Regions from separate parts of the Kocuria sp. HMSC066H03 genome, predicted to be linked through region 1. Evidence: riboswitches for the same ligand, from Rfam matches in the RefSeq annotation. Region 1 holds a riboswitch; each other region holds the start of a gene.

Region 1 (6,493 bases):
TCCATCTCCTCGCGGACGATCTTCTCGACCCTGCGCAGCACGGCCAGGCCCAGGGGCAGCCACGTGTAGATGCCGGGGGCGGCGCGGCGGATGTAGCCGGCGCGCACGAGCAGCTTGTGGCTGTCGACGTCGGCGTCCACCGGATCTTCACGCAGGGTGCGCAGGAACAGGGAACTGAGGCGAAGCGGCACGAATAGGTCCTAACCGCCCGTGACCGGGCCGATCGAAGCTGCTGATGTCTGCGGCGAGTCTATCGCTGTGGCGCGTCCCGGGGGTCAGCCCCACCGTGCTCACAGGAGCACGGTGGCGAAATCCCCGTGACGGTGGAACCCCACACGGCGGTAGGTGGCCAGCGCGGGGGCGTTGTAGTCGTTGACGTAGAGGCTCACGGTTGGGGCCTGCCGCCGGGCCATGGCCACGGTCGCGGCCATGCAGGGGACGGCGAGGCCCTTGCCCCGGTGCTCGGGGGCCACCCACACCCCCTGGATCTGGCACACCCCGCCGTGCAGAGAGCCGATGTCGGCCTTGAACACCACGTCCCCGCGGTGGTCGGCGAGCACCGCGGTGCGACCGTCGCGCAGCAGGGACCGGATCCGCTCCCGGTAGCCGTGGGCGCCACTGCCCAGGGGCGAGTAGCCGACCTCCTCGGTGAACATGGCGGCCGCCGCGGGGAGCACCCGCTCGAGGTCCGCCTCGCTCCCCCAGTGCACGGAACTCGCGGGGCCGGCGAGCAGGCGGGGGTCGGGGTCTCGGTCCATGACCAGCAGGGGCTGCACTGGACGCACGTCGAACGGCGCGGGCCACGAGTCCCGCAGCCGCTCCCACAGTCCGAGCACCGGCTCTGCCGGGCCGAAGAACGAGGCGAAGCGGGGCCCGCCCCGGGCCAGGGCGTCCGCCACGAGGTCCGTTCCCCGCTCGTCCAGCACCACGGGGACCACGTTGGTCCCGGCCCAGCACGCACCCACGAGTTCCCCCGAGGGTGCGGCCACCCCGTACACCGGCGGGCGGCGGGCCCCGGAGGCACGAACCCGCTGCACGTGCGACGCCACGAACACGGAGGCCACCGGGTCCTGCGCGAGAAGCCGGTCCAGTGCCGCGGGGTCCACGGCGGCGGGTGCGAGCGCCCGCGCGCCCCGACGCCGGATCACCCGGCGGTCACGACCGGGGAGCCCTCCACGGGCTGGCCGTTCTCGTCCAGCTCCATGCTCTCGGCCATCTCGTTGGCCTGGGCCAGCAGGGTCTCCACGATCTGGTCCTCGGGAACGGTCTTGACGACCTCGCCCTTGACGAAGATCTGGCCCTTGCCGTTGCCCGAGGCCACCCCGAGGTCCGCCTCGCGGGCCTCGCCCGGCCCGTTCACCACGCAGCCCATCACGGCCACGCGCAACGGCACGGTGAGGTGCGCGAGCCCCTCGTTGACCTCCTCCGCGAGCTTGTACACGTCCACCTGCGCACGCCCGCAGGACGGGCACGAGACGATCTCCAGCTTGCGCGGGCGCAGTCCGAGGGACTGCAGGATCTGGTTGCCCACCTTGACCTCCTCCACGGGAGGGGCGGACAGGGACACGCGGATGGTGTCCCCGATGCCCTGGGACAGCAGGATGCCGAACGCGGTGGCGGACTTCACGGTGCCCTGCAGCGCAGGCCCGGCCTCCGTGACACCGAGGTGCAGCGGCCAGTCCCCGCGCTCCGCGAGCAGCTGGTAGGCCCGCACCATGGTGACGGGGTCGTTGTGCTTCACGGAGATCTTGAAGTCGTGGAAGTCGTGCTGCTCGAAGAGGGATGCCTCCCACACGGCGGACTCCATGAGCGCCTCGGGGGTGGCCTTGCCGTACTTCTCCAGCAGCCGCTTGTCCAGGGAGCCCGCGTTCACGCCGATCCGGATGGACACCCCGGCGGCCTCCGCGGCGCGGGAGATGCCCTCGATCTGGTCGTCGAACTTGCGGATGTTGCCCGGGTTCACGCGGACACCGGCGCACCCGGCGTCAATCGCGGCGTAGACGTACTTGGGCTGGAAGTGGATGTCCGCGATCACCGGAATCGGGGACTTCTTCGCGATGATCGGCAGGGCGTCGGCGTCGTCCTGGGACGGGCACGCCACGCGCACGATGTCGCAGCCCGCGGCGTTGAGCTCCGCGATCTGCTGCAGCGTGGCGTTGATGTTGGTGGTGGGGGTGGTGGTCATCGACTGCACGCTGATGGGCGACTCCGAGCCCACTCCCACGGATCCCACCCGGATCTGACGGGTTGTGCGCCGCGGGGACAGAACGGGCTGGGGCGCTGCGGGCATGCCGAGATTGACCGACGTCACGTGTTTCCTCCAGGGGAATCGACCTGCGGGGCCCGAGTCGCGCGCCCCGCGAACGTTGCTCCCCCCATTGTGCCCCACTCCTCCGACGTGGCTGACGCCCGCCGGTCGTCGGCATAACGACGCCGCCCCCGGCCACGCGCGTGCGTGGCCGGGGGCGGCGTCGAGCCCGGGACGGAAAGTCACCGGCGCATGATCTTGCGTGCGAGCCAGTTGCCGAAGAACTGCACGAGCTGGACCAGGATGATGATCACGATCACCGCGGCCCACGTGACCTGGTCGTTGAAGCGCTGGTAGCCCAGGCGCAGGGCGAAGTCGCCCAGACCGCCGGCACCGATCGCCCCCGCCATCGCGGACATGTCCGTGATGCCGATGACCAGGAAGGTGTAGCCCAGCACCAGGGGGCCGAGCGCCTCGGGGAGCACCACCGTGGTGATGATCTTCCACCGCGAGACCCCCATGGACCGGGCGGCCTCCACGACCCCCGGGTCCACGGTCATGAGGTTCTGCTCCACGATCCGCGCCACGGCGAACGTGGCGCCGATGGTCATGGCGAAGATCGCGGCGTTGGGCCCCAGCCGGGTGCCCACCACCGCCTCCGTGACCTGCCCCAGTGCCGCGAGCAGGATGATGAACGGGATGGGTCGCACGAAGTTCACCAGCAGGTTCAGCACGGTGAACACCGCGCTGTTCGCCAGGATGTTGCCCCGGCGTGTCACGTAGAGCCCCACGCCCACCGCGAGGCCCAGGAGCCCCGCGAGGACCAGGGTCACCGAGACCATGTAGAGCGTCTGCCCGGTTGCCTGCAGCAACTGCGGGCCGAGAGTGGACCAGTCCATTACTCGGACACCTCCTGGACCGTGGTGACCGCGCGCAGGGCCTCGATGGCCCGTGACACGGCGTCGTCGGGCCCGTCGAGGGACAGCGTGAGCGTCCCGAACGTGTGTGACTGCAGGATGGAGATCCCGCCGAACGCGATCTCGAAGGCCACGCCGTCCCGCGCGGCGTCGGAGAGCACCGAGCCGATCCTGTTGCGGTCGGTGACGTCCACGAGCACGAGCCGGCCCGGGTGCTCCGCCCGGAGCTTGGCGAGCTCGTCCTCCTGCGGCACGGTGCGCATCACGGAGGACACGAACTTGCGGGTGGTCTCCGCCCTCGGGTGCGCGAAGAGCTCCGCGGTGGTCCCGGTCTCCACGACCCGCCCGGAGTCCATGACCGCCACACGGTCGGCGACGGCGCGCACCACGTCCATCTCGTGGGTGATCAGCACGATCGTGATCCCCAGCTCACGGTTGACGCGTCGCAGCAGGCTCAGGACCTCCTGCGTGGTCTCCGGGTCCAGTGCGGACGTGGACTCGTCCGCGAGCAGCAGCTCGGGGTTGGTGGCGAGCGCTCGCGCGATGCCCACCCGCTGCTTCTGGCCGCCCGAGAGCTGCTCGGGGTAGTTGCCAGCGCGCTCGGTGAGCCCCACGAACTCGAGCAGCTCTGCCACCCGCGCCCTGCGGTCCTCCGGCTTCCACCCGGCCCGTTTGAGCGGGAACTCGATGTTGCCGGCCACGGTGCGGGACGTGAACAGGTTGAACTGCTGGAAGATCATCCCGATGTCCCGGCGGATCGGGGCCAGCTGGGTCTCGCTGCGGCCGTCCACCTGGCGGCCGGCCACCTGCAGGCTGCCGGACGTGATGGGTTCCAGGCCGTTGATGAGGCGCACCAGCGTGGACTTGCCGGCACCCGAGTAGCCGATGACGGCGAAGATCTCCCCGCGCCGGATGTCCAGGTCCACGGAGTCCACGGCGGTGACCGTGCGCGTGCGGCGCTTGGAGCCGGTCACGAAGACCTTGCTGACGTCCCGGAAGCTGACCAGTGTCTGCGCCTCGGGCGCCGGGCTCACTTGCTCTGCCCCTTGAGGTCCTCGGAGTAGCGGGACAGCAGGTCCTTGAGCTCCTGCTGGTCCACCTCGGTGGGCACCGCGGTGCCCTTGGTCTCCTGCTTCTCGGCCTCCAGCACCTTGTCGTCGTAGTAGAAACCCGCAACCTTCTTGAGGGTCTCGTTCTCCGCATTGGCCTGCGTGGCGGCGAAGATGTTGTCGTACACCTTGGCGCTGTCCGCGGTGGGGTCGTCCTGGGCCAGTGCCTTGTTCGGGTCCAGCCCGGCGCGGTCCAGGAAGTCGTTGTTCACCACGGAGGCGGCCACGGAATCCATGGACAGCACGGTCTGCTCCGCGGAGACGGGGCGGACCTTCACCTTGGACTTCTCGGTGTCCACGTCCTGCTCGGTGGGGGCGATCGTGTCCTTGGTGAAGGTCACCAGGCCCTGCTGCTCCAGCAGGCTCAGCGCCCGGGAGAGGTTGATGGAGTCGTTGGGAACGGCGATCTCGTCCCCGTCCTTGAAGTCGGCCACGGACTTCACGGACTTGGAGTACAGCCCCAGCGGGAAGATGGACGTGGAGCCCACGGGGGTGATCGTGTCACCCGAGTTGTTGTTGTAGTCCGCCAGGTAGGCGATGTGCTGGAACCAGTTCATGTCGATGTCCCCGCTCTTCAGGGCGGGATTCGGCTGGCTGTAGTCGCTGAAGTCCACGAACTCCACGGTGACGTCGTTCTGCGCCGCCACCTCCTTGAACGCATCCTGGACGGGGGTGGCGCCCACGATGCCGATGGTGATCTTGCCGTCGGCCATGGGATCGGTGTTCTCGGGGCCGCCGCACGCGGTGAGGGTCAGGCCCAGGGTGGTGGCCAGTACAACGGGGATCAGGCGCTTGCTTCGCACGGTGATGCCTTTCCAGGGTCGGGATACGGATGCGCGGAGCAAACAGTCCCACCTGGATGAGGGCAATGATCAGACACGTGCCATTCGAGGAAAACCGCACTTGCCGTGATCTGTTCGAACCGCGGCCGGATGGTCATCTGGGGCACCCCGCTACGGGAGAGGGTTGCCGTCCGGCCAGCCAGAGCTTCGCGCCGGATCTCGTCATCCGCCCAGAACTGTAGCACGGTGCTCGCAGGTTCCCGTACCGCCGGACGACGCCGCCCGGTCCGCCCCCGTCCGCACGGCGTCATCGCGTGCCACGGCGCACCCCGGGGCCGCGCCTGGCTCCCTCCCCCCCCTCGAGCGCCCCCCCGGGCATGGCGACGCCCGCAGTGGGAGTTCGGACTGGCAGACCGGTTCAGCGACCTCCCGCGATCCGTTCGTCCGCGCGCGCCCTGGCCCACGTCTCCGCCTCGAGCACGTCCTCCAGGCGGGGTTCGCGCACGCCGTCGTGCTCGTCGACCACGCGCGAGACCAGCTCGACGATCTGCAGGAATCCGAGCTCCCCGCGGTGGAACGCGTGCACCGCCTGCTCGTTCGCGGCGTTGAACACCGCGGGCCACGTGCCGCCGAGCCCCCCGGCGTGCTTGATCAGCTCCACGGCGGGGAAGGCCTCGGCGTCCAGCGGCTCGAAGGTCCACTCGGCGGCGCGCGTCCAGTCGCACGCGGCGGCCGCACCCGTGACCCGGTGGGGCCACGCGATGCCCAGCGCGATCGGCAGCCGCATGTCCGGCGGCGAGGCCTGCGCGAGAGTGGAGCCGTCCGTGAACTGGACCATGGAGTGCACCACGGACTGGGGGTGGACCGTCACGTCGATCCGCTCGAGCGGGACGTCGAAGAGCAGGCTGGCCTCGAGCACCTCGAGGGCCTTGTTGACCAGGGTCGCGGAATTCGTGGTGACCATGGGGCCCATGTCCCAGGTGGGGTGCCGCAGGGCCTGCTCGGGGCTCACGTGGGCCAGCTGCTCCCGGGTCATGCCGCGAAACGGTCCCCCGGACGCCGTGAGCACCAGACGGTCCACCTCCCCGGCCGTCCCGGAGCGCAGCGCCTGGGCGATCGCGGAGTGCTCGGAGTCCACGGGGATCAGCGCATCCGTGAGACCCGTGGCCGCGGCGGCCGCCGTGACCAGCGGACCGCCCGCGATCAACGACTCCTTGTTGGCGAGCGCCACCCGGCGCCCGACCTCCAGGGCCGCCAGCGTGGGCTCCAGACCGATGCTTCCGGTGATGCCGTTGAGGACCACGTCCGCGCCCTCCCACGCGGCCACCTGTGCGGCGGCTCGGGGGCCGTGGAGGATCTCGGGCCGCGGCGCCGGGGAGCGTGCCGCCCGGGCGGCGTCGTCGATCAGCTCACCCAGCCGGGCGGCGTCCTGCGCGG
Region 2 (6,493 bases), on a different contig from region 1:
GGCTCGAGCCCACCCGTGCTGTCACGAGTGGGCTCGAGCCCGTTGGTCGCTGCGCGCCCGCACCGTCACGCCGGCGGCTGGCTCACGCCCGGGCCAACACACCCGTTGGCGTCCCCGTTGACGCATGTGCGCGTCCGCGCAGGGAGTCGTCCTCCCGCTCGAGCTCCGTGCGCACGGACACCGCGGCGGCCACGAGACGGTCGAGTGCTGCCTCCGTCTCGGGCCAGCCACGGGTCTTCAGCCCGCAGTCCGGGTTGACCCACACGCGCTCCGCGCCGATGGCGTGGGCGGCATGGCGCACCCTGCGAGCCACCTCCTCGAAGGAGGGCACGCGCGGGGAGTGGATGTCCCACACTCCGGGCCCCACGTCTCTCGGGAAGTCCGCGGCGGCCAGCCCGTCCACGATGCCCGAGCCGGAGCGGGAGGCCTCCAGAGTGGTGACATCTGCATCCAGAGCCTCGATTGCGTCCAGCACGGTCTCGAACTCGGAGTAGCAGAGGTGGGTGTGGATCTGCGTGTCGGTGGCGGCAGCGCCGGTGGCCAGCCGGAACGCACCTACGGACCAGTCGAGGTAGGCCGGGCGGTCCGTCTCGCGCAGCGGCAGCAGCTCCCGCAGGGCGGGCTCGTCCACCTGCACCACGGCGGTACCGGCGGCTTCGAGGTCGGTGATCTCGTCCCGCAGCGCCAGTGCCACCTGATCGGCCACCTCGGCCGCGGGGACGTCGTCGCGCACGAAGGACCACGCGAGAATCGTGACCGGACCCGTGAGCATGCCCTTCACAGGACGGTCGGTGAGCGACGCCGCGTAGCGCGTCCAGTCCACGGTGATGGGCACGCGCCGGGAGACGTCCCCGAACAGGATGGACGGGCGTGTGCACCGCGAGCCGTAGGACTGCACCCAGCCGTGGCGGGTGGTCGCGAAGCCCTCCAGGGACTCCGCGAAGTACTGGACCATGTCGTTGCGCTCCGCCTCTCCGTGCACCAGCACGTCCAGCCCCAGCTCCTCCTGGGCGCGCACCGCGCGGGCGATCTCGGACCGGATGGCCTCCCAGTAGGCGGCGCCGTCCAGGCGACCCGCCCGGTGGGCGGCGCGGGCCGCCCGGATCTCGGCGGTCTGCGGGAAGGAGCCGATGGTCGTGGTGGGCAGCAGCGGCAGCCTCAGCCGCTCCTGCTGCGCCGCCCGGCGTTCAGCCGCTGAGGGGCGCCGTCGGTCCTCCGGGGAGACGGCCGCGGTGCGCTCGCGGATCTCGGGGCGGCGCGTCGCGGGGTGGGCGGCCCGGGCCTTGCGGATGCGGGTGTCGGTCTCCAGGGCCTCGCTGATCTCCTTCCAGCCGTGCTCGACGCCGCGCGCCAGCTCGACGACCTCGCTCACCTTCTGGTCCGCGAACGCCACCCAGCTGCGCACGTCCGGGTCCAGTTCGGTCTCCCGGGTGACGTCGTGCGGGACGTGCAGCAGCGGCGTCGCCGTGCCCACCGCCACGGGGCCGCGGGCCGCGGCACGCAACCGGTCCAGGGTGTCCGTGGCGCCCGCCAGGTTCGTGCGCCACACGGTGCGTCCGCCCACGACGCCGCCCACCACCGGACGCTCTCCCCACGCCTCGAGGGCGGTGGCCGAGGGGACGTCCCCGCGGTCGAGGTCCACGGCGAGGGCGTCCACGCCCGTGCGGGCCAGCGCCAGGTGGGCGTCCTGGCCGGCGTCCCCGTAGCCCACGGTCACCAGCACCGAGGGGTGGTCGGACAGGGCGGTCAGCCGCGTGTACGCGGTGGTCACCGCGGAGAGGATCCGCTCGCGGGACGCGCCCCAGCCGTCCGCGGCGAGAGCGGGTTCGTCCAGCTGCACCCACGGCACACCGGCCGCGTGCAGAGAGCTGAGGATCGAGACGTACTGGGCCAGGACGTCGTCGAGCCCGGCCAGGGGGTCCACCCGAGCGCCGTGGGCCACGGGGGTTTCCGGGCGCGAGAGCAGCAGGAAGGTCACGGGGCCCACCAGCACGGGGCGGGTCCGCACGCCGGTGCGCCGCTGGGTGTCCCTGTACCGGGAGACCAGGCTCTCCGGGTGCGCCCGCAGGGCGGTGCCCGGATCGAGCTCGGGGACGTAGTAGTGGTAGTTGGTGTCGAACCACTTGGTCAGCTCCAGCGGCTCCCGATCGTCCGTCCCCCGGGACAGGGCCGTGATCAGCTCGATCCCTCGCTCGGTGTCCGGCGCGGCGGGGAGGAGGCCCTCCGCCCGGAACCGGGCCGGCACGGCACCCAGGGCGAGTGCGGTGTCCAGGACGTGGTCCACGGCGAAGCCCTCGGACGGCACCGCGCAGTCCTGCGTGAGCCCCAGCTCGCGCAGCCTGAGGGTCGTGCGCTCCCGGAGGTCGCCGAGGGTGTCCAGGACGGTCTGGGCCGGGTGCCGTGCGGGATCCGCCCAGTGGGCCTCGAGTGCCCGCTTGAGTTCCCGGTCCGGGCCGATGCGCGGGTAGCCCAGGATCGTGGCGCTGGGCAGGGGGGTGGAATTCGTGACGGTCATGATCTCTCCTCGCGAGGGTTGGTGTGGTGGCGTGAACAGGGTGTGAGGCAGCCGCGTCGCGGGTGGGCCGGCGACGGTGCTGTACGGGGTCACTGGGCGTGACTGGTGCGGCGGGCGTACCGGGGCACGTGCTCCAGCGCGCGTGGGCAGAGCCGTGCGTGCGGCTCCGCGGTGGGCGGGGCGCACGACGCCGCACGGTCAGGCCGCGGGGCTGCGGCCCCGGTACTCGCGGGCCGCGTCCCGCACGCGCAGGTGCTCCAGGATGGTGAGCGCCGCGTCCGGGCGGTTGAACGTGTAGAGGTGGAAGCCGGCGCAGCCCAGGTCCAGGAGGTCGTCGATCAGCGACAGCGTGGCCGCGGTGCCCCGGTGCCGCAGCTCCTCGGGGGAGTCCGCGGTGAGGAACCGGGTGAGCCGCTCGGGAACGGGCACTCCGGTGATCTCCGTCATCCGCTGCAACCGTTTCGGGTTGGTCAGGGGCATGAGACCCGCGACCACCGGGATGTGGATCCCCTCGGAGCGCGCCCGCTCCAGGAACGACGCGTAGTCCTCGGGCTCGTAGAGCACCTGCGTGATCGCGTAGTCCGCCCCTGCCTCCTGCTTCTCCCACAGGGACGCGAGATCCGCCTCGGGGTCACGCCCCCGGGCGGGGGACGGGTAGCACGCCACCGACACGGACAGCGGCCGAGTCCCGGGGCGGAACCCGTCCCCGAAACGACGCCGCTCGACGTCCCGGATGAGCCGCACCAGCTCCGAGGCCCGGCCGATCCCACCGGGCGGGGTCCGCCACTGCCCGGCGCCCAGGGGCGGGTCCCCGCGCAGCGCGAGGAGGTCCCGGACGCCGTCGTCCAGCAGCTGCTCCACCGAACGCTCCAGCCCCGCGCGGTCGGTGCCCCCGCACGTGAAGTGGGCCATCACGGGGGTCCTGGTGGTGCGGCGCAGATGGCGCAGCGCCTCGCGGGACACACCACGACCACCCGAGTGGCCGTGCGTGACGGAGAAGAAGTCGGGCCCGGCCTGGGCCATGGCGTCGATGCTGCGCCACACGGTGTCCGGGTCCGCGGTGGGGCGGGGCGGGAACACCTCGAAGGAGACGAGCGTGGAGCGCCGGGGGCGGCGCACCAGCCAGGACGTGCCCGCGGGCGGTTCGGAGGAGGTCGTCCCGGCGGCGGGGGCCACGGGAGTGGCTGCGGCGGCGGGGTGGCCGCCTGGCGCGGGAGCGGACTGGTCCGCGGCGCGGGGCGCGGCCACGAGCTTCGGCCTGTCCTCGGCGCGGGCGGTCGGCGGTGTGACGGGCATCTGAGAAAACCTCCGGCGGTAGGACGCCGGAGGTGGACCCCGTGCGCCGTACTTGCCAGCCACGCGGTTGCGCGGCGGCCGGATCGTCATCTGGGGCACCCCACTACAGCAGGAGGGTTGCCGCCCGGCCAGCCAGAGCTTTTCGCCGGGTCTCATGATCCTTTGGTGGGTGAGACGGTAGCACGAGGGCCCCGCGCCGTGGAAGGCGCACGGCCCGGAACGGCGTGTCCCCGGGGCCGGACCCCGGGGACACACGCGTGTTCAGCGCCCGACCACGACCTCCAGGTTCTCGCCGGAGGCGGGGTCGAAGAAGCACGTCTCCCGGGCGTTCGGCCGCACGTGGATCGTGGATCCAGCCTCCATCTGCAGGAACTTGTCCACGCGGACGGTCGCGCGGCCCTTCTCCAGCCGCATGGCGCGGGCGTCCTCGGTCCCGGGGTCCGAGGTGCCCGGCAGCACGCAGTGGATGAACGCCTCGGAGCCGAGCTTCTCCACCAGGTGGACCCGCAGGGGCAGAGCGGGGGTCCCCGGCGCGTCACCCTCGCCCGTGATCTCCCACGACTCCGGACGGACACCCACGGTCACGGTGTCCCGCACGTGCGCCGAGAACTCGGCCGGCACGGGCACCCGCAGCCCGCTCGCGGCGTCGAGGACCGCGTGGCCGTCCCGGACGGGGACGTCGTGCACGATCGTCATGGCCGGCGACCCGATGAAACGGGCCACGAACACGTTCGCGGGGTGCTCGTAGAGGTGGATCGGATCGGCCACCTGCTGCAGCTGTCCGTCGCGCAGCACGGCCACGCGGTCGCCCATGGTCATGGCCTCGACCTGGTCGTGGGTCACGTAGATGGTGGTGACCCCCAGCTCCCGCTGGAGGTCCGCGATCTGGGCGCGGGTGGACACGCGCAGCGTGGCATCCAGGTTGGACAGCGGCTCGTCCATGCACCACACCTTGGGGTTGCGCACGATCGAGCGGCCCATGGCCACACGCTGCCGCTGGCCCCCGGACATGGCCGCGGGACGCTTGTCCATGAGGGGCCCGAGCTCCAGCATGGCGGCGGCGCGCTCCACCCGCTGCTCGATCTCGGCGCGGTCCAGCTTCTCGTTCTCCAGCGCGAAGGACATGTTCTGCCGCGCGGTCATGTTGGGGTACAGGGCGTAGGACTGGAACACCATGGCCACGTCCCGGTCGCGGGCCCGGGTGCCCGTGACGTCGCGGCCGTCGATGAACACGGCCCCCTCGTCCACGGGCTCGAGACCGGCGAGCATCCGCATGGCCGTGGACTTGCCGCTGCCGGAGGGGCCCACCAGGACCAGGAGCTCACCGTCACGGATGCTGAGATCGAGCTGGGACACCGCCGGGGGCTTGCCCGGGTCGAAGATGCGGGATGCGTGCTTGTACTCGACGGTGGCCATGGTGCTCCTCAGGCTCTCGGATGGTGACGGTGGGGACGGAATCGGCGCTCCGGCGTGACGGCGGCTGCGGGCACGCCGTGGCGCTCAGTGGTGCGGGGGCCGTTCGGGGCGGGCCCCGGATGGCGGCCCCGAGAGGGGCCGCCACCCGCGGAGGATCACAGCTTGGGCTTGATGTCCGAGTCGATGATCTTCTGGGTCTCGTCCTGCAGCTGCTGGAAGACCGTCTTGACGTCCTCGCCGCCGAACGTGATGCGGTCCAGCGCGCCGCCGATCCGCTGACCGCCGCCGGAGACGAACACGCGGGCCGCGTCCTGCGGCTGGGTGTTCTCGTTCAGCTGCTTGATCGCGGTCATGGCGTTGGGGTTCTCGTCGAGGAACTTCTTCTCCTCGGGCTTGTCCATGGCGTCCTTGCGCACAGGCATGTAGCCGGTGGCCTGGGTGAACGTGATCGTGTTGTCGGTGTTCGTCATGAAGTCGATGAACTTGGCGGCGGTGAGCTTGCGCTCGTCGCTGATGCCGTTGGGGATCGCCAGGCCGGCGCCACCGGTGGCGCAGCCGGGCTTCGGGCCGGGCAGGTAGGTGGTGTAGAAGTCGAACGTGGCGGCCTCCTTGAGGCCACCCAGGGAGCCCGTGGACTCCAGCAGGGTCGCACCGCTGCCGATCCCGAAGTCGTTGGCGCCGTCCTGGACGATCTTGATGTGCCCCTCCGCCACGTGCTTCTTGAGGTACTCGCCGGCCTTGATGGAGTTCTCCTCGGTGAAGGTGGCGGTCCAGTCACGGGAGTAGGCACCCCCGAACGTCCAGATCATGCCCTGGAAGTACCAGTCCATGTAGTTGGCACCGTCCGGGAGGATCAGCGCCGGTTTGCCGCCGTTGGCCTTGACCAGCTGGGGCGCCCACTGGGCGAACTCGTCCCACGTGCGGGGCCCGCGGTCCGTGGGCAGACCGGCCTTCTGCATCATGTCCTTGTTGAAGTACATGATGCAGGTGGAGCGGGCGTACGGCGCGCAGTAGTGCTTGTCGTTGAAGTTGTAGTCCTCGCGCAGCGTGTCCACGTAGGTGCTGGAGTCGATCCCGGCCTTCTGCCACAGGTCGTCCAGCGGGGTCACGGCCTCGTTCAGGGCGAAGTTGAACCAGTTCACGTCCGACGCCACGAACACGTCCGGGAGGTCCCCGCCCGCGAGAGCCGCGTTGACCTTCTGCGCCACCTCTTCGTAGTCGGCACCGCCGTCGATCAGCTCGGCCGGGGTGTCGGGGTTGGCCGAG
Region 3 (6,493 bases), on a different contig from region 1:
CAGCGGGATCCGGCTCGCGGGCCGCACAGGGCCGCCAGGACGCGAGTCCCCGGGGCGGACCCCGTGGTGCCCGCCGCGTGGTCCGAGGCGCTGGACGACACTGCTCGCGGGGCTACGCCCCGCTGGGTGTCCCCTCCGCCGCATGCATCCCGCCGGCCAGCCCGGCACGGATGCGGCCGGTCGTCTCCCGGGCGCGCGTGCGCGCAGAGCCGGCCTCGTCCCGGGCGCGGCGGGCGGCGCGGTAGGCCGTGTAGCGGGGGCTGCTCACGGGAACGTCCCACGTGCCGCCCAGGGCCACGTCCGCACCGCCGAAGGAGCGTTTGAACGCGCTGAACCCGGTCCACGGGTGGGTGGGATCGCTCAACGGGGCAATCCCGAAGAGGTCGCCGATCGCGAGACCCTGCTCGGCGGCGTCGAGCAGCGCCTGGGCGATGAGCGGCTGGTTGGGGCGCAGCTTGCGCATGCTCGCGTCCATGCCGGAGTGGGCGAAGATCCGGGTGGTGGGGGAGTCGTAGGTCAGCAGCGCGCTGACCACGGTGCCGTCCACGGAGCTCGTGTAGGCCGTGGAGTTGCCCGTGGCGCCCAGGCTGCGGGCGGCGGTGCGGAGGTAGTCCTCGCTGTGGGCCGTGAACCCCTTGCGCCCGGCGGTGCGGTGCTGCAGCTCGATCACCGCCTCGGCGGCGTCCGGGTGGGAGTCCGAGGCCAGGGTGATGCCCTTGTCCCGGTGGCGCCGCCACAGGTTGCGGTTGGTGCCCGTCATGGCGGCCAGGATCTGCTCCGGCTCGCGGGTGAGATCCACCCAGCGCGTGTACGCGGGCTGGATGTCCCGCGGGGACGGCCGCGCTCCGAGCCGGCGCAGACCCGCGGCGATCGCCGGTGCCGTGGCGTTCTGCCGCTGCACGGCTGCCGCGAAGGCCGTGCCCACCGGGGACGGCATCTGCGGCTCCACCCGCAACCACGCCACGGAGTGATCATGCGCGGCGTACCGCAGCTCGCGCAGCGCCTCCGGCAGAAGCTCGGGGTGCGCCAGGACCGGGCCGTACGGGGTGTACCAGACCACCCCGGCCCGGGAGCGCTCCTCGACGACGAGGGCGTGCCACCCGGCCCCGTCAAGAGTGTGAGTGCGTCGCGAGAGACCAGCCTGGAAGTGCTGCCAGGGCTCGGCCTGCAGCACGCTGGACGGGCCGAGAAGTGTGCGGGGGTCCGGTTGGGCGTGGGTGTGCCTCATGCGGGTTGCTCATCCTTGAGTGTCTGCCCCCGCTGCGAGGGATCGTCCTGGGGTCGCGGGGGTCGATCCTCATTAGATAGCCAACCTGACCGACCCGCAACATCACCCGTGCGGCGTGTTCCCATGTGACGACGGCGTGTCCAGTGGCAGCAGCCGGTGGAACGTGCCTACGCCTGCGCCCCGCAGGACGTTCGGGTCACGGGACGGTCCGCGCGGCGGGTCAGAAGTCGCGCGAGTCCTCCGGTGCTGATTCCGGGGCGATGCGCTGCAGGTGCACCCGCCGGGTGATCCGGATGCTGGGTCGGACCAGCATGAGTGCGCTGCCCAGCACGAACAGCCACGTCCCGGCGTAGACGGTGGCGTCCTGGAAGAAGAGGATCGAACCCACCAGGAAGATCAGGCCGATCAGGATGTCGTTGACGATCGACAGGGTCTCGTACCGGCCACGGATGACCAGCTCGCGGTGCCCCACACGGACCTCGATCGGCTTGGCGGCCCTGGACAGGGAGTCGGAGGTGGCGCTGGCGGAGGGAGTCACTGCTCGGTTCCTTTCACGAAGGCGCAGACCGGGCGGGCCGGCGGGAACGGCCGGTGGGTCACGCCTGCGGCGCGCACCACCGGCCGACCAGCCTACGGGAGGAGCCGGCGGCTCAGCACGCGGCGTGCTCGCCGCCGGTGTCCTCCCCTTCCCATGCCCAGGGCGTCACTGCCCCTCGACCACTGCCGGGTGCAGCAGGGCGAGCCTGCCCTGTGAAGTCGGCACGGTGGCGAGTGACGTCCCAGGATCGAACGACGCCGCGGCCCCGCTGTGCTGCAGCGTGTGGAACCGCTCCAGCAGCGCGGGGTCGTGGCACCACCAGGTCCGGGTGCTGCCGTCCGGGAACGTGGCCTGCACCGTGTTCCCGTGCGGGGCGCCCAGGTCCACCCGGACCCACCGGTCCTGGTTCCCGGAAGCCAGGCGGGCCTGGATGTAGTGAGCGTTGTGCCCCGGGTGGTAGCTCCGGCAGACGGGGTGTCCCTCCGCGTGGACGCACGGGTGTTCGGGAGTGGGAGCAGAGTTGCTCATAATGGTGACCTTTCGCAGACTTCCGCGCGGCGGGTGCCGGGCGGCGGATCTTCCTCCGGGGGCACCGGGTGCGAACAACCGGTTGCCAGCCGACCAGCCGGAGGGCTGATGGTCGGGCTTCTTGATCCGGGAACATCACAGCACAGCGCTCCGACACGCACAAGCGTCTGCGCCGTTCGGTCACGACGAGGGGCCGCCGAGCGGCACGGGAGAACCCCGTACCGCTCGGCGGCCCCTGCGCAGCAGGCCGGGTGCGGGAGGCCCGCACCACGGCCCTCAGCCGATGACCGAGTCCACCAGAGCCTTGGCCTCCTGCTGCACCTGCTTCAGGTGCTCCTCGCCCTTGAAGGACTCCGCGTAGATCTTGTAGACGTCCTCCGTGCCGGAGGGGCGGGCCGCGAACCACGCGTTCTCCGTGGTGACCTTGAGCCCGCCGATCGCCGCACCGTTGCCGGGGGCCTCCGTGAGCTTGGCGGTGATGGGCTCACCGGCCAGGGTGTCCGCGGTGACCTGCTCCGCGGAGAGCTTCTTCAGCGCCGCCTTCTGCTCGCGGTTCGCCGGGGCGTCGATGCGCTGGTACACGGGGTCCCCGAACTGCTCCGTGAGCTCCCGGTAGCGCTGGGAGGGGGTTGTGCCGGTGGTGGCGGTCATCTCCGCGGCCAGCAGCGCCAGGATGATGCCGTCCTTGTCCGTGGTCCACACGGAGCCGTCCCTGCGCAGGAACGAGGCACCGGCGGACTCCTCCCCGCCGAAGCCGATGGAGCCGTCCAGCAGACCCGGCACGAACCACTTGAAGCCCACGGGCACCTCGTCTAGGCGGCGACCCAGGGACTGCGCCACGCGGTCGATGATCGAGGAGGACACCAGGGTCTTGCCCACCCCGGCGTCACCGCGCCAGCCGTCGCGCGTGCGGTAGAGGTAGTCGATGGCCACCGCGAGGTAGTGGTTGGGGTTCATGAGCCCGGCATCCGGGGTCACGATGCCGTGGCGGTCGCTGTCCGCGTCGTTGCCCGTGGCGATGTCGTACTTGTCCCGGGCCCCGATCAGAGAGGCCATGGCCGAGGGGGAGGAGCAGTCCATGCGGATCTTCTCGTCCCAGTCCAGGGTCATGAACGCCCACTGCGGGTCCACGGTGGGGTTCACGACCTCCAGGTTCAGCCCGAAGCGCTCGCCGATCTCCTGCCAGTACGCCACCGAGGCCGAGCCCATGGGGTCCGCGCCGATGCGCACCCCCGCGGCCTTGATGGCGTCCAGGTCGATGATCTCCGGCAACGTGGAGACGTAGCTGTCCAGGAAGTCGAACGTGCCGGTGGTCTCCGCGGCCTTCGCCTCCTCCAGGGGCACGCGCCGCACGCCCTCCAGGCCCGCCTCGATCAGCTCGTTGGCGCGGTCCGCGATCCACCCGGTGGCGTCCGTGTCCGCGGGGCCGCCGTGCGGGGGGTTGTACTTGAAACCGCCGTCCGTGGGCGGGTTGTGGGACGGGGTGATCACGATCCCGTCCGCGCGGTCCTCGGGCCCGGACGCGTTGTACGTGAGGATCGCGTGGGACAGCGCCGGGGTGGGCGTGAAACCGTCCCGGGAGTCCAGCAGGGTGCGCACACCGTTGGCGGCGAGCACCTGCAGCGCGGTGTCCTGCGCGGGCCCGGACAACGCGTGGGTGTCCTTGCCCATGAACAGCGGGCCGGTGATGCCCTGCCCGGCGCGGTACTCCACGATCGCCTGCGTGATCGCAGCGATGTGGTCCTCGTTGAACGAGGTCTTCAGCGAGGAACCGCGGTGCCCGGAGGTTCCGAACACCACCCGCTGGTCCGGGTTCCCGGCATCCGGCGTGCGGTCGAAGTACGCCGCCACGAGGTCGTCGATGTCCACGAGGTCACTGGGTTGGGCAACGGTGCCCGCACGGTTGGTCATGCCACCAACCTAGTCCCGAAAGCGCGCCCCGTCAGGCCGTGCGCCGCTCGGTTTCGGGCCCCGCCCCCGCCCCGGCGGACGACGACGCCGCGCGGCCACCTCCCGCGCCGAACCGCCGTTGCCCGCGGGGAGACGGCGCGGCGTGGACGCCACGAGCCCTTGCGCAGACCGGGCCGCGCCGTCGGTGTGACCGCGGAGCCCAGGACCGGTGGGCCGTCAGCAGACCGGTGGGCGGGCGCCGGACCGGGCTGCGGCCCTCCGTGGGCGGGTGCGCTCAGGCGACGAGGTGCGCGTGCGGCGTCGTGGGCGGGTCCAGCTGGGCGGCCAGCGCGAGCAGCTGCGCCTCACCGGACGCGCGCCCCACGAGCTGGACGCCCATGGGCACCGGGCCCGGGTATCCGCCGGTCTCGGGGATGCGCCACGTGGTGGGCACCGTGATCGCGGGCAGCCCGATCACGTTCACCACCGATGTCCACGGCGTGTACTGGCACTGGCGCCTGTAGTCCTGGTCCGCGCCCGCCGGATCCGCGATGTCGAAGCCCTCGTGGAACCACCCCACCGGCCGTGGCGGCATGGCCAGGGCCGGCGTGAGGATCATGTCGAACCGGGAGAACTGGCGGATGAGGTCCGCCTCGATCCCGCGCAGCACGGCGAAGGCGTCCGCGAGCTCCACCGCGGTGCGGGACAGGGCACGCTCGCGGAACGAGCGGGCCAGCCCGGTGAGCAGGTGCTCGGCGCCGTCGAGCGGCAGCTGGCCCATGGCAGTGGTCCACAGCCGCGAGAAGGCTTCGGGGTAGGCGGGGTCGTAGTGGATGTCAGCATCCTCCACGGTGTGGCCCAGCGCCTCGAGCGCGCGGATCCCCTCGTCCAGCGCGGCCCGCGCCTCCGGGGACACCGTGATCTTGTACGTGGCGTCGAAGGGCGAGGCCGTGCTCACGCCGATGCGCAGGGGGCGGTCTCCCCAGGGGAGGTCTCCCGCCCGGGCGCGCTCCACAACAGCGGCGAACGAGGGCTCCGGCACGGCCACCACGGGCCGGTCGATCCGCTCGCGGCCCGGCGTGTGGCACAGCACGTCCAGGAGCAGGGCGGCGTCCGCGGCGGTGCGGGTGATGGGTCCGTTGACCCCCAGCTGCCCGACGTTGGACAGGGCGTCGCTGCTGGGCACCCTGCCCCGGTTCGGTTTGAGCCCGATGAGCCCGCACGCCGCGGCGGGAATCCGCACGGAACCGCCGCCGTCCGAGCCGATGGCCGCGGGGAGGATGCCAGCGGCCACAGCGGCGGCCTGGCCACCGGAGGAGCCGCCCGCCGAGCAGTCCAGGGCAAAGGGGTTGCGCGCTGGAGGGTATGCCCGGTTCTCGGAGTAGCAGTTGAGCAGGAACTCGGGCACCTGGGTCTTGCCGAGCAGCACGGCTCCGCTGTCCTGCAGGGTGGCGGCGAGCTCGTCCGAGCGTTCCGCCCGCGGGATGCTTCCGTCCTCCCCGCGCGCGGTCAGCGAGCCCCACGAGGTGGGCATCCCGGCGACGTCGTGCCCGTCCTTCAGGGACAGGGGGACGCCGCGCAGGACGGCCGCCTCCGCGTGGCCCCGGGATGGGACCGCGGAGGTGCGTGTTTCGCCGTGCCGGGTGGTTCCGCCGGACTGCTCGGATGCCGGTGCCCGAGGGGCTTCGAGGAGGCCCTCGCAGCGCAGCCGCTGGTCCGCATCGCGCGCCGAGGTCAGGGCGGCCTCCCGCTCAACGCGTACGAACGCCCCCAGGTGCTCGTTCAGCGCATCGATGCGATCCAGTGCCGCGGAGGTCAGGGCTTCACTCGTGGTCTCACCGTGGCGCAGGGCGGCCACGGTCTCGGTCAGGGTGGGGAAGTGCGCCACGGGATCCTCTCGGGCGGTCGGTGGGCGGTGGCGGATCAGGCCGTGGGCGTCGCGGCGGGAGCCGCGGTGTCGGCTGCCCGGCGGCGTCGCAGGTTGCGGCGCACGAGCGGCCAGAACACGGCGAGCACGGCGACGGCCACGAGGCTCGTCCACACCTGGGTGCGGCTTGCATCGTCCGAGACCAGCATGACCACCACGATCCCCGCGACGGCCACGATCACCAGGATGCCGAGCCACGGGTGCAGCCACATCTTGAGCTTCAGGTTCGCGCGCTCCTCGGGGCTCATCTGAGAGCGCAGCTTCATCTGGGTGATCGCCACGAACACGTACACGAACAGGGCCACGAGACCCGCCGAGTTCATGATGAAGTCGAAGATCCCGGACTCCGGGGCCAGGAAGTTCACGAACACCGCCGCGTAGC

What was found. A riboswitch is a leader RNA that binds a small molecule or an ion and turns the genes downstream of it on or off. The one in region 1 is predicted to bind S-adenosylmethionine.
Region 2: another riboswitch for S-adenosylmethionine. It lies ahead of HMPREF2833_RS02250 (methylenetetrahydrofolate reductase); the one in region 1 lies ahead of HMPREF2833_RS01255 (MetQ/NlpA family ABC transporter substrate-binding protein).
Region 3: another riboswitch for S-adenosylmethionine. It lies ahead of HMPREF2833_RS02970 (hypothetical protein); the one in region 1 lies ahead of HMPREF2833_RS01255 (MetQ/NlpA family ABC transporter substrate-binding protein).

The regions. Positions count from the first base shown of each region.
Region 1 is NZ_KV807503.1:296,431-302,923, reverse strand. Features, by position in the region: gene HMPREF2833_RS01280 (proline--tRNA ligase) at 1-191, opposite strand, end outside; gene HMPREF2833_RS01275 (GNAT family N-acetyltransferase) at 291-1,148, opposite strand; gene ispG (flavodoxin-dependent (E)-4-hydroxy-3-methylbut-2-enyl-diphosphate synthase) at 1,145-2,311, opposite strand; gene HMPREF2833_RS01265 (methionine ABC transporter permease) at 2,491-3,147, opposite strand; gene HMPREF2833_RS01260 (methionine ABC transporter ATP-binding protein) at 3,147-4,199, opposite strand; gene HMPREF2833_RS01255 (MetQ/NlpA family ABC transporter substrate-binding protein) at 4,196-5,077, opposite strand; SAM riboswitch class IV at 5,169-5,283, opposite strand; gene dxr (1-deoxy-D-xylulose-5-phosphate reductoisomerase) at 5,475-6,493, opposite strand, start outside.
Region 2 is NZ_KV807505.1:498-6,990, forward strand. Features, by position in the region: gene metE (5-methyltetrahydropteroyltriglutamate--homocysteine S-methyltransferase) at 83-2,515, opposite strand; gene HMPREF2833_RS02250 (methylenetetrahydrofolate reductase) at 2,714-3,811, opposite strand; SAM riboswitch class IV at 3,855-3,971, opposite strand; gene HMPREF2833_RS02255 (ABC transporter ATP-binding protein) at 4,073-5,227, opposite strand; gene HMPREF2833_RS02260 (ABC transporter substrate-binding protein) at 5,383-6,493, opposite strand, start outside.
Region 3 is NZ_KV807505.1:166,410-172,902, forward strand. Features, by position in the region: gene HMPREF2833_RS02960 (lipid II:glycine glycyltransferase FemX) at 113-1,228, opposite strand; gene HMPREF2833_RS02965 (YrhK family protein) at 1,449-1,766, opposite strand; gene HMPREF2833_RS02970 (hypothetical protein) at 1,932-2,294, opposite strand; SAM riboswitch class IV at 2,306-2,421, opposite strand; gene pgm (phosphoglucomutase (alpha-D-glucose-1,6-bisphosphate-dependent)) at 2,571-4,205, opposite strand; gene HMPREF2833_RS02980 (amidase) at 4,480-6,072, opposite strand; gene HMPREF2833_RS02985 (amino acid permease) at 6,108-6,493, opposite strand, start outside.